4 regions of the Streptomyces sp. NPDC039430 genome follow, and region 1 is predicted to be linked to each of the others. Evidence: riboswitches for the same ligand, from Rfam matches in the RefSeq annotation. Region 1 holds a riboswitch; each other region holds the start of a gene.

Region 1 (3,201 bases):
ACAGGCGGGCCCGTACAGCCTGACCGTCGGGTTCTCCACCTGGCCGCTGCGTGCCATGCAGTCGCTGGACTTCACCTTCGCCCCCGAAGGGGGGATAGCGGGCAAATCCGGCACGCTCACCCGTGACGCCACCGGCCTCGACTCCGATGACCGCGTCACGCCGCTGGCACGCCACCCCCGCAAACTCGATGTCTGGGGTCTGGACATCAAGTCCTTCCCCGACCCGGGCGACGTGGCGCTCACCTTCGCCATCGACGGCCCCGAGGGTCATGGCACGGGGACCCTCAAGCACCTGACCGTCCTCGACCAGCCGGGCCCGCCCCTGTCGCTGAGCTGGAGCGTCTGCGCCCTGCCCGTCCTCGGGCTGATCGCCTTCCTGGTCATCGCCTGGCGGCGCAACGAACCGGCGCGCCGGCTCGCCGAGTTGGGCATATAGCGCCGGACGCGCGCGCGGTGCGCGCAGGCGGCCGAAGGGGGAGCGTGGGACCGGCCACGCTCCCCCTTCGGCCGCGAACTGCCTTTTGCTGAAGGGTGGTCGCCGATTTCGATCCACTCTTCGGTGAAAGGCTGCCACGGAACTGACGCGTGGCACGACCGTGTTCGGAAACGACAGAAGGTCAGAAACGCGCACGGCTCCGCCAATTCAATGGCGTTGAGCGGTGCAATTGCCGTGAGAAGCGGCTCGCCCGGGATCCGCCGGGGTCCGCCGGGGTCCGCGAGGGGCCGTCCCCGGCGGCTTCCGAATTACGTGATCAAGCGCGATTCGGCGCCCGGTGGGACGCCCGAATTTCCAGTCATGGGTGGGACTGTCGAGGCCGGACCGACCAGGCCGGATCGCTCCTTTATGGGCGATTTATCTCCGTTCTCCCCGAAGTCCATTTATGTAGCGTTCATGTGACTTTCCACTCCCTTGGAACCCCCGTGAGCTGGACATTTCCGTCATGGGCGTGATGTGTGTCACGTAAGTGCCGGGTTGCGAGCGCCGCCTCCTCGTTCATTTCGTCCACGGAGAAGGCGAGTTGAGAGCCCCGGTATCGGGTGGGTAACGAGATCTTTCCGGGTTGGAATCGTGAATTGGATTCCGTTGTGAATTCAGGGCTTGTTTCGTCCGGGCGTCCTCGCTTACGTTCTCGTCACTCCGGATGGAACGCCGAATCCTGCCGCCGTCCGGAAACCCACACCCACCCACGTACGGCAGGAGCGGGGGACCCAGGTAAGTCGCCGATCCGTACTACGGGCCGGCTTGGGGTGAAGCCGCATTCACAGTGCGGCCGGGCATCTCCAGCTCGAACCCGACAGCTCACCTCGCAGGCGGAGGAGAGGAATTCGTCATGGCCTCAAAGGCTAAGCACCGTCGTCCCAAGAACAACCCCGTCGCCAGAGGCCTCGTCACCGCGGGCACGGGCGGTGCCGTACTCGCCTTCCCCCTGCTGGCCGCGACCACCGCGGAAGCGGCCCCGGCGCACACCGCCGCCACCGCCGACGCCAAGGTGTCCATGGCTCCGGCCGCCGCCGTTCAGACGGACGTCCCGGCGACCTACTCCGTGGTCTGGGGGGACTCGCTGTCCAGGATCGCGGACACGTACTCGATCAGCGGCGGCTGGCAGAAGCTCTATGAGGACAACCGTGACGTCATCGGCGGCAACCCGTCGCTGATCCACCCCGGTCTCACGCTGACGCTCGCGGCGGACTCCGCGTCGGAGGCCCCTGCCGACTCCACCGCCGACTCAACGGCCGACGAGAGCGCCACCACCGACGCGAGCGCCGCAGCCGATACGGGCGCCGCCACCCAGACGGCCGCGACGACGTACACCGACGACCTGGACGGCTGGATCCGGGAGTCGCTGGACGTCATGGCGCAGCACGGCATCCCCGGCTCCTACGACGGCATCTACCGCAACATCATGCGCGAGTCCTCGGGCAACCCGTCCGCCATCAACAACTGGGACTCGAACGCCGCCGCCGGCACCCCGTCCAAGGGCCTCCTGCAGGTCATCGACCCGACGTTCCAGGCCTACCACGTGCCCGGTACGTCGACGGACAGCTACGACCCGGTCGCCAACATCACCGCCGCGAGCAACTACGCGGCCGACCGCTACGGCTCGATCGACAACGTGAACGGCCCCTACTGACAGGCCCTCACGCCCGTCGCGGCAGGCCGGACAGCCCTCAGGGCCTGTCCGGCCTGCCGGCGTTCGCGCGTGTCCCCGTCCCGTGTCCCGTGTCCCCGCCGCTCCCCGGCCAGGCGCGCCGCGCGCGCAGCTCCCGTACCCCAGCCGCCGCCAGCACCAGCGCCGCCGCGCCCAGGGACCACAGCAGCTGCGGGCGCGCCGCGTCATTCGTCAGCATCAGACCGAAGACGACCGCCATCGCGGCGAGCGTGGCCCATGTCAGCCCCGGGAAGAGCCACATCCTCAGCACCAGCCGCTCCGGTGCCTCCCGCTCGATACGGCGCCGCAGCCGCAGCTGCGACACGGCGATCAAGGCCCAGACGAAGAGGAGCACCGCGCCGACCGCGTTGAGCATGTACAGGAAGACCGAGTCGGGCCAGCGGAGATTGAGCAGCACCGACACGAAGCCGAACGCCACGGACGCGAGGACCGCCCGCCGGGGCACACCGCCGCCGCTCACCGTCAGCAGGGACCGCGGCGCCTCGCCCCGTTCGGCCAGCGAGAAGACCATCCGGGACGATCCGTAGAGGTTGGCGTTGAGCGCCGACAGCAGGGCCACGAACACCACGATGTTCATGATCTGCGCGGCGGACGGGATGCCGATGGCGTCGAGGACGGTGACATACGGACTCAGCCCGGCCCGCTGCGCCGTCCAGGGCAGCACCGTCACGATGACCAGCATCGAACCGACGTAGAAGAACAGGATCCGGAACACCGCGCTGCGCACCGCCCGGGACACCGAGCGCACCGGGTCGTCGGACTCCGCCGCCGCGATCGTGACCACCTCCAGGCCGCCGAAGGCGAAGACGACGGCGAGCACACCGGAGATGACGCCCTGCCAGCCGCCGGGCAGGAAGCCGTCCTGTCCCGCGAGGTGGGTGAAGCCGACGGGGTCGGTGTCGGGCAGCAGGCCGAAGACCGCCAGCAGTCCGAGCACCAGGAACGCGACGATCGCGAACACCTTCAGGGCGGCGAACCAGAACTCGAACTCGCCGAAGTTCTTCACGGCGGCGAGGTTCGTGCCGGTGAA
Region 2 (3,201 bases), on a different contig from region 1:
TTCTTTGTATACGGCGTGATTGTTAATTGCGGACGCTCGCGATGTTTACGGCATGTTGCGAAACCCTCACCTTTTCCCGGCCGCGCTCCGGTCGCTTCAGCCGGTGCGCCGCCGCCGTACGCTCCGCGTGCAGCGCCGTCAGCGTCCGCGCCCGCTCCGCGTCGCCACGCGCCACGGCGTCCACGATCGCGCCGTGCTCCGCCCAGGACTCCAGGGGGCTGGCGGGCTGGTCGACCACGTACATCCAGGCGATCTTGTGCCGGAGCTGGGTGAGCGGGGCGGTGAGCGCCGGGCTTCCCGACGCCTGCGTGAGCGTCTCGTGGAACCAGGCGCCCAGTGAGCGCAGATCCTCGCCCTGGCCTCTGCGGGCCCGCTCCTGCCCCAGTCTGACCAGGCCGCGCAGGACCTTGAGATGGGCTTCCGTACGGCGCTGGGCGGCGCGCGCGGCGCCCAGCGGCTCCAGCAGCAGCCGCACGTCGAGCAGGTCGGCCGCCTCCTGCTCCGTGGGCTCGGCCACACAGGCGCCGACATGGCGGCGGGTGGTCACGAAGCCCTCCGACTCCAGCGTGCGCAGGGCTTCGCGCACCGGGACGCGGGAGACGCCGTAGCGCCGTGCCAGGTGCTCCTCCGTGAGCCGGCTGCCGCGTTCGAATACGCCGGAGATGATGTCGTCGCGAATAGCCGTGCATACCGAGTGCGCGGGAATGCGCATGTCCGAACCTCCGCCTTAATCCGCGCGAAACGCTGCCGATCGACGCCTGTTCCGTGACTCTATTGCAATCATCGCGAATTTCCGATGGGTGCCCGGAATCCATGGATATCTTTTGGCCAGCGGACCGCGGCGGGCGCGGACGCGACGCCGAAGGCCCCGGCGCTGCGCCGGGGCCTTCGGGGGGGCGGAGTGGTCAGACGTTCACGCCGTGCGCGCGCAGATACGCGACGGGGTCGATGTCCGAGCCGTAGTCGGGGCCCGTCCTGGCCTCGAAGTGGAGGTGCGGCCCGGTGACGTTGCCGGTCGCGCCCGAGACGCCGATCCGCTGCCCCGGGGTGACGCTCTGGCCGACGGCGACGCCGATCGAGGAGAGATGGCCGTACTGGGTGTACGTGCCGTCGCTCATCCGCAGCACGATGTTGTTGCCGTACGAGCCGCCCCAGCCCGCCTCGACCACGGTGCCCGCGCCCACGGCCACGACGGACGTGCCGGAGGCGGCGCGGAAGTCGACGCCCGAGTGGCTGCCGGAGGACCAGAGCGAGCCGCCCGCCCGGTAACCGGTGGTGACGTACGAGCCGGCGATGGGGAGCTGGAAGGCGTTGAGGCGTTCGCGCTCGGCGGCCCGCGCCGCGCGCTCCTTCTCCGCGCGGAGCTCCTGGGCGCGGGCCTCCGCCTTGCGCGCCGCCTCCGCCTTCGCCGCGGCCCTCGCCCTGACCTCGGCGGCGGCCCGGCGCTGCGCGTCGGCCTGGGCGTCGATGGTGCCGGCGAGGGAGTCGTTGATGACCAGGGCCTGGGCAAGACCGGTCGGCCGGGCGGCGGCCACGCCGGTGTCGGCGGCGAGCGCCGGGGAAGCGGCGAGGGTGCTGATGACGCCGGTGGCGGCGAGGGTCGCGGCACCCGCGACGCCCGCGCTCCTGCGGCTCATACGGCTGCGGGCACGATGCTTCCCGGTGGCACGGGTGAACGCCATGGGGTGGCTGGTCCTTTCCTTCCTTCTCGCCTACCGGGTTAGCTGACGGGTTCGGAGCAGGAAGGTCTCCTACGGGCGTGCCTGCCACTCACGGCGGCGACACCCGATTCACCCCAGGGACTTCGTGGGTCCCCGGCTCCCCAGGCTCGCGCCTGACGGGGACTCGGCGATGACTGTCCGGTGCCGCGGACGCGGCGCAACTGGCGGACAGCCGGACCGACGTTAAGCGGGTGGTCTTTCAATCACCAAACAGACAGGCCCCTTTGTAGCGCACACCACAGGGCAGACAACCACCCTCCCCCTCAAAGAGGGACATAAAGGGAAACCCCGGCGGCCGAAGCCACCGGGGTTCCACGAAGAGGCCGGATCAGCCCGTGACGACCGTCACTTCGCCGATCCCGAGAGCCGTGACCGGCTCCTTGATCTGCGCGGCGTCACCGACGAGCACGGTGACGAGCCGGTCCACCGGGAAGGCGTTGACGGCCGCGGCCGTCGCCTCGACGGTGCCGGTCTCGGCCAGCCGCGCGTACAGCTGCGCCTGGAAGTCGTCCGGCAGGTACTGCTCGACCTGGTCGGCCAGCGTGCTCGCGACGGAGGCCGCCGTCTCGTACTTCAGCGGGGCCACCCCCACCAGGTTCTGGACGGCCACATCGCGCTCGGCGTCGGTCAGCCCCTCGGCCGCGAGGGTGCGCAGCACCTTCCAGAGGTCGTCCAGCGCCGGGCCGGTGGACGCGGTGTCCACGGAGCCGCTGATGGCGAGCATCGCCGCGCCGGCCGCACCGCCCGGCGCGTCGGGCGCCGAGGAGCGCAGCACCTGGCCGAAGGCCCGTACGCCGTAGGTGTAGCCCTTCTCCTCGCGCAGCACCCGGTCGAGCCGGGAGGTGAGCGTGCCGCCCAGGCAGTACGTGCCGAGGACCTGGGCGGGCCAGACCCGGTCGTGCCGGTCGGCGCCGATGCGGCCGATCAGCAGCTGGGTCTGGACGGCGCCGGGGCGGTCCACGATCACCACACGGCCCGTGTCGTCGGCGGTCACGGGCGGCATGGGACGGGGGGCGACGGTGTCGCCGGTCCAGGTGCCGAGGGTGTCGGCGAGGATCTTGTCGAGATCGACGCCGGTGAGATCACCGACGATCACAGCGGTGGCCGTGGCGGGGCGCACATGCGCCTCGTAGAAGGCGCGCACGCCCGCGGCGTCGATGCGCTCCACCGTCTCCTCGGTGCCCTGGCGCGGCCGTGACATGCGCGAGGAGGCCGGGAACAGCTCCTTGGACAGCTGCTTGGCGGCGCGGCGGCCCGGGTTGGCGGTCTCGTGCGGGATCTCGTCGAGACGGTTGCGTACGAGCCGCTCGACCTCGCTGTCCGCGAAGGCGGGGGCCCGCAGCGCCTCGGCGAGCAGACCGAGCGCCTTGGGCAGCCTGGAGACGGGGACCTCCAGGGAGATCCGGACGCCCGGGTGGTCGGCGTGCGCGTCGAGCGTGGCGCCGCAGCGCTCCAGCTCGGCGGCGAACTCCTCGGCGCT
Region 3 (3,201 bases), on a different contig from region 1:
CCGAGAGCCGCAGCAGCTGCTCCCGCATCACACCGGGCCCGCCCACCTGACGGCGCAGAACGGCCTCGTCCAGTACGGCGTGCAGCTCCAGGGGTATGCCGGTGCGCAGCACCTCCTGGCGGGCGAGCCGCACTTCGACCAGGGAGTCGACCGTCGTGGCGGGCAGTCCGCCGAGCGCCGCGCGGGTCACGGCACGGGCGTACGCGGGGGTCTGGAGCAGCCCGGGGACCACGGAAGTCTCCAGCGTGCGCGCGGTACGGGCCTGGGACTCCAGGCTGATGAAGTCCCGGTACTGTGGCGGGATCACGCCGCCGTACGCCATCCACCACCCCTGGCCGCTGCTGGTGGTCCCCGCCAAGGCGCCCAGCAGCAGCCGTTGTTGTGCGTCGGTGACACCGAACGCGTCGAGCAGTCCGGCCAGATCCTCGTCCTTCACCCCGCTCACTCCCGTCTCCAGCCGGCTGACCTTCGACTGATGCCAGCCGAGCAGCCGCGCGGTCTGGCCGCTTGTCAGTCCCGCGCTCTGCCGCAGCTTGCGCAATTCCTCGCCGAGCCTGCGCCGGCGCACCGCTGGAATATGCCGCATGAATGATTGCCTCCCCGCCCTGTGTTCGTCGCGCCCTCGGGCGCCGCGGCGGAGAAGATATCTTTTCGGCGCCCAAATACGGTCTCGCGTTGCAGAGTTCACCGCTTTGAGCGACAGATATATGCAGATCTCGGTGGATCGGCCCTGGGAACGGCACGATCAGTGGGAGGCTGGCGCGAAGCACGGTCCGAGGCCGTCCGCGCAGTCATTCGCTCTGTGCCGGAGCCAGGCCCGGCGGGAAAGGGACGGCGTCGCCATGGCAGACCACCAGGAAGCATCCATCACCCTGCCGAGCGATCCCGCCTCGGTCACCGCGGCGCGAAGATACGTCGTGGACCTGCTGGCCGAGTGGGGGCTGCCGGCGCGGGAGGACATGGCCGAGACGGTCCGGCTGATCGTCTCGGAACTGGCCACCAACGCGGTGCAGCACACCTTCGGCCAGTCACCCACGTTCACCGTGGAGGTCCGGCTCGAACGTGACGAGCAGCTGCGCGTCGGGGTCACCGACAGCCATCCGCGCTGGCCGCAACGGCTGCCCGCGGCCGTTCAGCAGGACAACGGCCGCGGCATGGTGATCGTCCGCTCGCTCACGGTCGAGCAGGGGGGACAGCTCTCCGTCACCCCGACCGCCGAGGGCGGCAAGACGGTCTGGATCGTCCTGCCGTGGACGGTCCCGGTGGCGGCTGACGTGAGCTGAGACCGGCCGGCCGGGGACCGGATCCCGGGCCGTCCCCGCCCGGGGCGGGGACGGCCCCCTCCGGCATGTCGCCGGCGTCGCCGCGTCAGGGGGCTGTGGTGGCGCGAGGGCCGGTGCCGCGGCCGGGGTCAGTTCACCCGGCCGTACAGGACGCTCCGCGACCAGATCCGCTCCAGCCGCACCAGCGCCCCGGTCTTGGGCGAGTGCCAGATCCTCCCCCGGCCGGCATAGATCCCGACGTGGTAGACGCTGTTGCCCCAGTGGAAGAACACCAGGTCGCCCTTGCGCCGTTCGGAGGGGGAGATATGGCGGGACGAGTTGTACTGCTGCTGGGCCGTACGGGGGAGCTGCTTGCCGGCCTTCTTGAACGAGTAGAGCGTCAGCCCGGAGCAGTCGAAGCGATGGGGCCCCGTGGCACCCCACCGGTACGGAGAGCCCTTCTTCGAGGCGGCGATCTTGAGGGCGTTGACCGCGCGCGTGGCGGCCTCGGCCTCGGACGTGGCGCCGGGCACGAGCATCGTGCCGCCGAGCGCGGCGAGTGTGAGGACCGAAACCGCACCGGTCCTGGAGAGCAGAGACGGGACATTCGTCTGCGCGGTCATGCGCAACCCTTCGTCAGCCGCCTGTGAAGGATGACCTGTCGGGTTCGGGCTGGCGAAGTTGCCCGGCCGCTCTCACGACTTCACCCCGAGGGACGACCACACCGGGCGTCGTCCCGTTCTGCCTGGGTCCTCCACTCCTGCCGATCCACTCCTGTCGACCAGGCATCCGGTTGCGGCGGCAGGACTCGGCGTCCGCCCGGACCGCCCCGCCGCGGTGGCGGGGGCTTGTCGTCCCACGGATCTTGACGCAGGAACAGGTGGATATCCGAGACGAAACGACGATATGTGAAGTTCATCACGGATGACCCAAAAGGGTGGCGAAGGGGTGTGTCACGCCGACGGCATGAGCCCCGATGAGGGCCGTACCTGCAAGGGAGTTCGCGGCGCCTGGCTCATCCGGTCGCTTCGCGCAACTTGGGACCCCGCACGCGTCCGGACAGTTCATACGCCGAACGTGCGAGTCGTTCCCGTATGGACGCCGCCCATCTGGGAACGACTCGCCGTGCCGGCACCGGCGTTCACCGCCCGCCGAAGGGATCGCGCGGCGTGTCGAGGGACGTCCTGCGGTTCCTGACGACGTGATCGAGCAGTCCGTACGCCTGGGCGGCCGGCGCGTCGAAGAACGTGTCGCGCTCGATGTCCTCGGTGATCCGCTCGGTGCTCTGCCCGGTGTGACGCACCAGCATGGACGTGAGCAGCGACCGCAGTCGGAGCATCTCCCGCGCGTGGATCTCCAGGTCGGACGGCCGGCCCTGGACCGGCTCCTCGATGCCGGGCTGCCGGAGGACGAGCCGCGCGCCGGGCAGCGCCAGCCGCTTGCCCGGCGCGCCCGCGGCCAGCAGTACGGCAGCGGTCGAGACCGCCTGTCCGAGGCAGACGGTCTCCACGTCGCAGGTGACGATCCGCATCGTGTCGTAGATCGCGGACATGGCGCTGATCGACCCGCCGGGCGAGTTGATGTAGAGCGAGATGTCCCGTTCGGGCGCGGCGTATTCGAGGTGGATGAGCTGCGCGATCACATCGTTGGCCGCGGTGTCGTCGACCGGCGTGCCGAGGAGGATGATCCGCTCTTCGAGGAGCTTGGAGTAAGGGTCGAGGGTGCGGGTCCCGTTGGATGTCCGCTCGGTGAACTCGGGCAGGACGTGGCGGGCTGACGGACGGTTCATGGCGTGCCTCTCCTCGTACGCGCGTCTCGCGGTTCTCGCGGGCTCCGTAGAAAATGTACAGGACGTACAGAACGTGAGGTGCGGGATCTGCCGGGAGATCCGGAGCAAGAGGCTTTCGCCGTGGGCGCGTTCGGTCGAATGGAGCAGACA
Region 4 (3,201 bases), on a different contig from region 1:
AGGACCTTCCAGCCGGCCCAGTCGTCCTCGAAGAGCGGGTCCTCGATGGAGACGAGCGGGTACGCGGCGACGAGCTCCTCGTAGTACTCGGTCAGCTCGGCGGCCGAGCGGGACTTGCCCTCGAACTCGTACGAGCCGTCCTTGTAGAACTCGGACGCGGCGACGTCGAGCGCGAGCGCGATGTCGCGGCCGGGGACGTAACCGGCCTCCTTGATCGCTTCGAGGATGAGGTCGAGCGCGGCGCGGTTCGACTCCAGGTTCGGCGCGAAGCCGCCCTCGTCGCCGAGGCCGGTGGAGAGGCCCTTCTGCTTCAGGACCTTCTTGAGCGTGTGGTAGACCTCGGCACCCCAGCGCAGGGCCTCGGAGAAGGACTCCGCGCCGATCGGGGCGATCATGAATTCCTGGATGTCGACATTGGAGTCGGCGTGCGAGCCGCCGTTCAGGATGTTCATCATCGGAACGGGCAGCAGGTGCGCGTTCGGGCCGCCGAGGTAGCGGAAGAGCGGGAGGTCCGAGGCCTCGGAGGCGGCGTGCGCGACGGCGAGGGAGACGCCGAGGATGGCGTTGGCGCCGAGCGACGACTTGTCCGGGGTGGCGTCCAGGTCGAACATCGCCTGGTCGATCAGGCGCTGCTCGGTGGCGTCGTACCCGACCAGCTCCGGGCCGATCTGCTCGATGACGGCGAGGACGGCCTTCTCGACACCCTTGCCCTGGTAGCGGTTCTGGTCACCGTCGCGGAGCTCAAGGGCCTCGAACGCACCGGTGGAGGCACCGGAGGGGACAGCAGCACGACCCGTGCTGCCGTCGTCGAGGCCGACCTCGACCTCGACCGTGGGGTTGCCTCGGGAGTCGAGGATTTCCCGGGCTACGACGACGTCGATGGACGGCACGAGCATCTCCTTCTGGGATGTGACGCTTGGAGTGCAGGGTCTCATTGGCCTTGCGACACGAGACTATCCGGCGCGGGGTCATCGGTCGGCCGGTGCCCGCCACCTAAGACGAACCTAAGACGAAATGAGGCCCGATTCCCGCACCGCGGGAGCCGGCGGGAGCCGTGGCCCGCCCGCGGGCGGGCCACAGCCGAAACCCCGGCCCGGCGCGTACGGGGGATTACGCGCCCGGCCGGGGTGGTCTCGGGTGGGGCCAGGGGCCCTTCGCGGGGGCGCGGGTTCCCTGGTTCCCGGGGCCGGCCTCGGGACATCCCCGGGTTCCCTGGTGGGTCCCGGGGGCCGACCCCGGGACCATCCCGGGGGCCGACCCCGGGATCCCCGAGTGGGCCCCCGGGGGGGGAGGCCCCGGTGGGAGGCCCCGGTGGGGTCAGCTCAGGTGGAGCTGCTGGCCCGGGTAGATCACGTCGGCGTCGCTGACGATGTCCTTGTTCAGGTCGAACAGCTTCTTCCAGCCACCCTTGACCTTCTCCGCCTTGGCGATCTTGGAGAGGGTGTCGCCGGACTCGACCTTGTACTCGCCGTCGCCCTTCTTGATCGTGGTGGGACGGCTCTCGCCGCGCGAGGCGGGCTGGGCGGCACCGCGCGTGGTCTCCGCGCTCTCCCGCTGCTGCGGCTGCGACTGCTGCTTCGGCTGGGTCTGCTGCTGCGACCGCTGCTTGGGCTGCGACTGCTGCTGGGTGCTCCGGTCGGCCGAGCCACCGTCGTACGCGGCGCTGGACAGGCCCACGCCGCAGTTCGGCCACGCGCCCTTGCCCTGGCCGGCGAGGACCTTCTCGGCGACGGCTATCTGCTGGGACTTGCTGGCCAGGTCGGCGCGGGCGGCGTACGCGGTACCGCCGTAGGCCGCCCAGGTGGACGGCGTGAACTGGAGGCCGCCGTAGAAGCCGTTCTCGGTGTTGATGGACCAGTTGCCCCCGGACTCGCACTGCGCGACCTTGTCCCACTCGGAGGCGGTCGCGGCGGTGGCCGAGGTCGCGCCGAGCAGCGGGGCGGCGACGGCGGCACCGGTGACGCCGGCGAGCGTGGCGTAGCGGGCGGCCTTCGACGGGCGGCGGTGCTTGGCCTTGCTGGAACGCAGCAGCATGGAACATCTCCTCACCGACGCCTACGAGGTCAGCTGTCGGGTTCGGGCCAAGTGAGTTGCCCGGCCTTGTGCTCTGGCGCACAAGGCTTCACCCCAAGCCGGTCCTCGGCCGTCTCTCGACGGCCGGAGCCCGGCGCGAACCTTTGGGTCCCCCGCTCCTGCCTACGGCGCATGACGCGTCGGTTACTCCCCCCGACCGACGGCAGGATTCGGCGTGACGGTCGACGGGGCCCGCGGTGCGAGCGGTTCAGACCGTAATCACAGGTCTGCCCGTTGTTCAAAGAAGCACATCAAGGAAAAATCGCCCTTACCTCCCCCTGGGGCGACCTCATTTGCGCAGGTGGGAGACGAAACGGCGCGACCCGTTGAGCAATTGGCCCCAGTTGCGGCGAAGAGACCCTTGTCTCACTTTCACAGAAGCGGACATAGAGTCTCTAACTGCCTCTACTTCACGCCCAGATCAAGGGTCTGGCCAGGAAGGATCAAGTCGGGGTCGGCGCCGACGGTGTCCTTGTTCGCCTCGTAGAGCGCGGACCATCCGCCGGGCACCTCGCGCTCGTCGGCGATGAGCCAGAGGCAGTCGCCGGCGCGGACGGTGTACTGACCATCCACCGCGTCCGCGCCGTCCGTTCCGTCCGCCGCGCCGCCCGCGTGACGTGCCGATCCGTCACCTCGCGAGGCATGACGGCCGGATTCGCGCTCTTCACCCGAATTGCCCGGTACGGAGTCCTCCGGAGAGGCGTCGCCACGGTGCTTGCCGTTGGCGCTGCCCCCTGCCTCCGCGTCACGGGCGGCGCCTGAGGCGCCGGAGGACTCGGAGGGGGCGGGCGTCGTGCCGTCAGGGGCGGTCGCGTCCGGGGTGGACGAGGACGTGCCCGGGGAGGCATCCGACGGGGAGCCCCCGGCCTTGTCCGACGCGTCGGAGGATCCGGACGGCTCGGACGGCTCGGACGTCCCGGTCTTCCCTGACGTCCCGGTCTTCCCTGACGTGCCGGAGGGCTTGGGGGTCCCGGACGACGCGGGCGCCGTCTCCCGTTCCGCCTCGGGCGCCGCACCGGGGTCCACGCCCGGCGCGGCGCTGCCCGCCGTCAGCCCGGAGATCGCGGCGCAGCTGGCCCATGCCTTCGGGCCCTGCGCGTCGAGGATCTTCTCGGCTATCGCGATCTG

The links. A riboswitch is a leader RNA that binds a small molecule or an ion and turns the genes downstream of it on or off. The one in region 1 is predicted to bind cyclic di-AMP.
Region 2: linked by a shared signal. The riboswitch ahead of ACZ7LS_RS27930 (M23 family metallopeptidase) and the one ahead of ACZ7LS_RS09505 (transglycosylase SLT domain-containing protein) in region 1 are both predicted to bind cyclic di-AMP.
Region 3: linked by a shared signal. The riboswitch ahead of ACZ7LS_RS28875 (C40 family peptidase) and the one ahead of ACZ7LS_RS09505 (transglycosylase SLT domain-containing protein) in region 1 are both predicted to bind cyclic di-AMP.
Region 4: linked by a shared signal. The riboswitch ahead of ACZ7LS_RS29250 (transglycosylase family protein) and the one ahead of ACZ7LS_RS09505 (transglycosylase SLT domain-containing protein) in region 1 are both predicted to bind cyclic di-AMP.

What each region holds. Positions count from the first base shown of each region.
Region 1 is NZ_JBVKAK010000003.1:59,109-62,309, forward strand. Features, by position in the region: gene ACZ7LS_RS09500 (hypothetical protein) at 1-436, shown strand, start outside; cyclic di-AMP (ydaO/yuaA leader) riboswitch at 1,173-1,327, shown strand; gene ACZ7LS_RS09505 (transglycosylase SLT domain-containing protein) at 1,332-2,132, shown strand; gene ACZ7LS_RS09510 (amino acid permease) at 2,170-3,201, opposite strand, start outside.
Region 2 is NZ_JBVKAK010000013.1:61,876-65,076, forward strand. Features, by position in the region: gene ACZ7LS_RS27925 (GntR family transcriptional regulator) at 23-712, opposite strand; gene ACZ7LS_RS27930 (M23 family metallopeptidase) at 906-1,682, opposite strand; cyclic di-AMP (ydaO/yuaA leader) riboswitch at 1,696-1,861, opposite strand; gene ACZ7LS_RS27935 (M16 family metallopeptidase) at 2,050-3,201, opposite strand, start outside.
Region 3 is NZ_JBVKAK010000014.1:120,962-124,162, reverse strand. Features, by position in the region: gene ACZ7LS_RS28885 (helix-turn-helix domain-containing protein) at 1-586, opposite strand, end outside; gene ACZ7LS_RS28880 (ATP-binding protein) at 843-1,283, shown strand; gene ACZ7LS_RS28875 (C40 family peptidase) at 1,412-1,885, opposite strand; cyclic di-AMP (ydaO/yuaA leader) riboswitch at 1,889-2,060, opposite strand; gene ACZ7LS_RS28870 (ATP-dependent Clp protease proteolytic subunit) at 2,404-3,051, opposite strand.
Region 4 is NZ_JBVKAK010000015.1:54,316-57,516, reverse strand. Features, by position in the region: gene eno (phosphopyruvate hydratase) at 1-896, opposite strand, end outside; gene ACZ7LS_RS29250 (transglycosylase family protein) at 1,318-2,028, opposite strand; cyclic di-AMP (ydaO/yuaA leader) riboswitch at 2,038-2,214, opposite strand; gene ACZ7LS_RS29245 (transglycosylase family protein) at 2,479-3,201, opposite strand, start outside.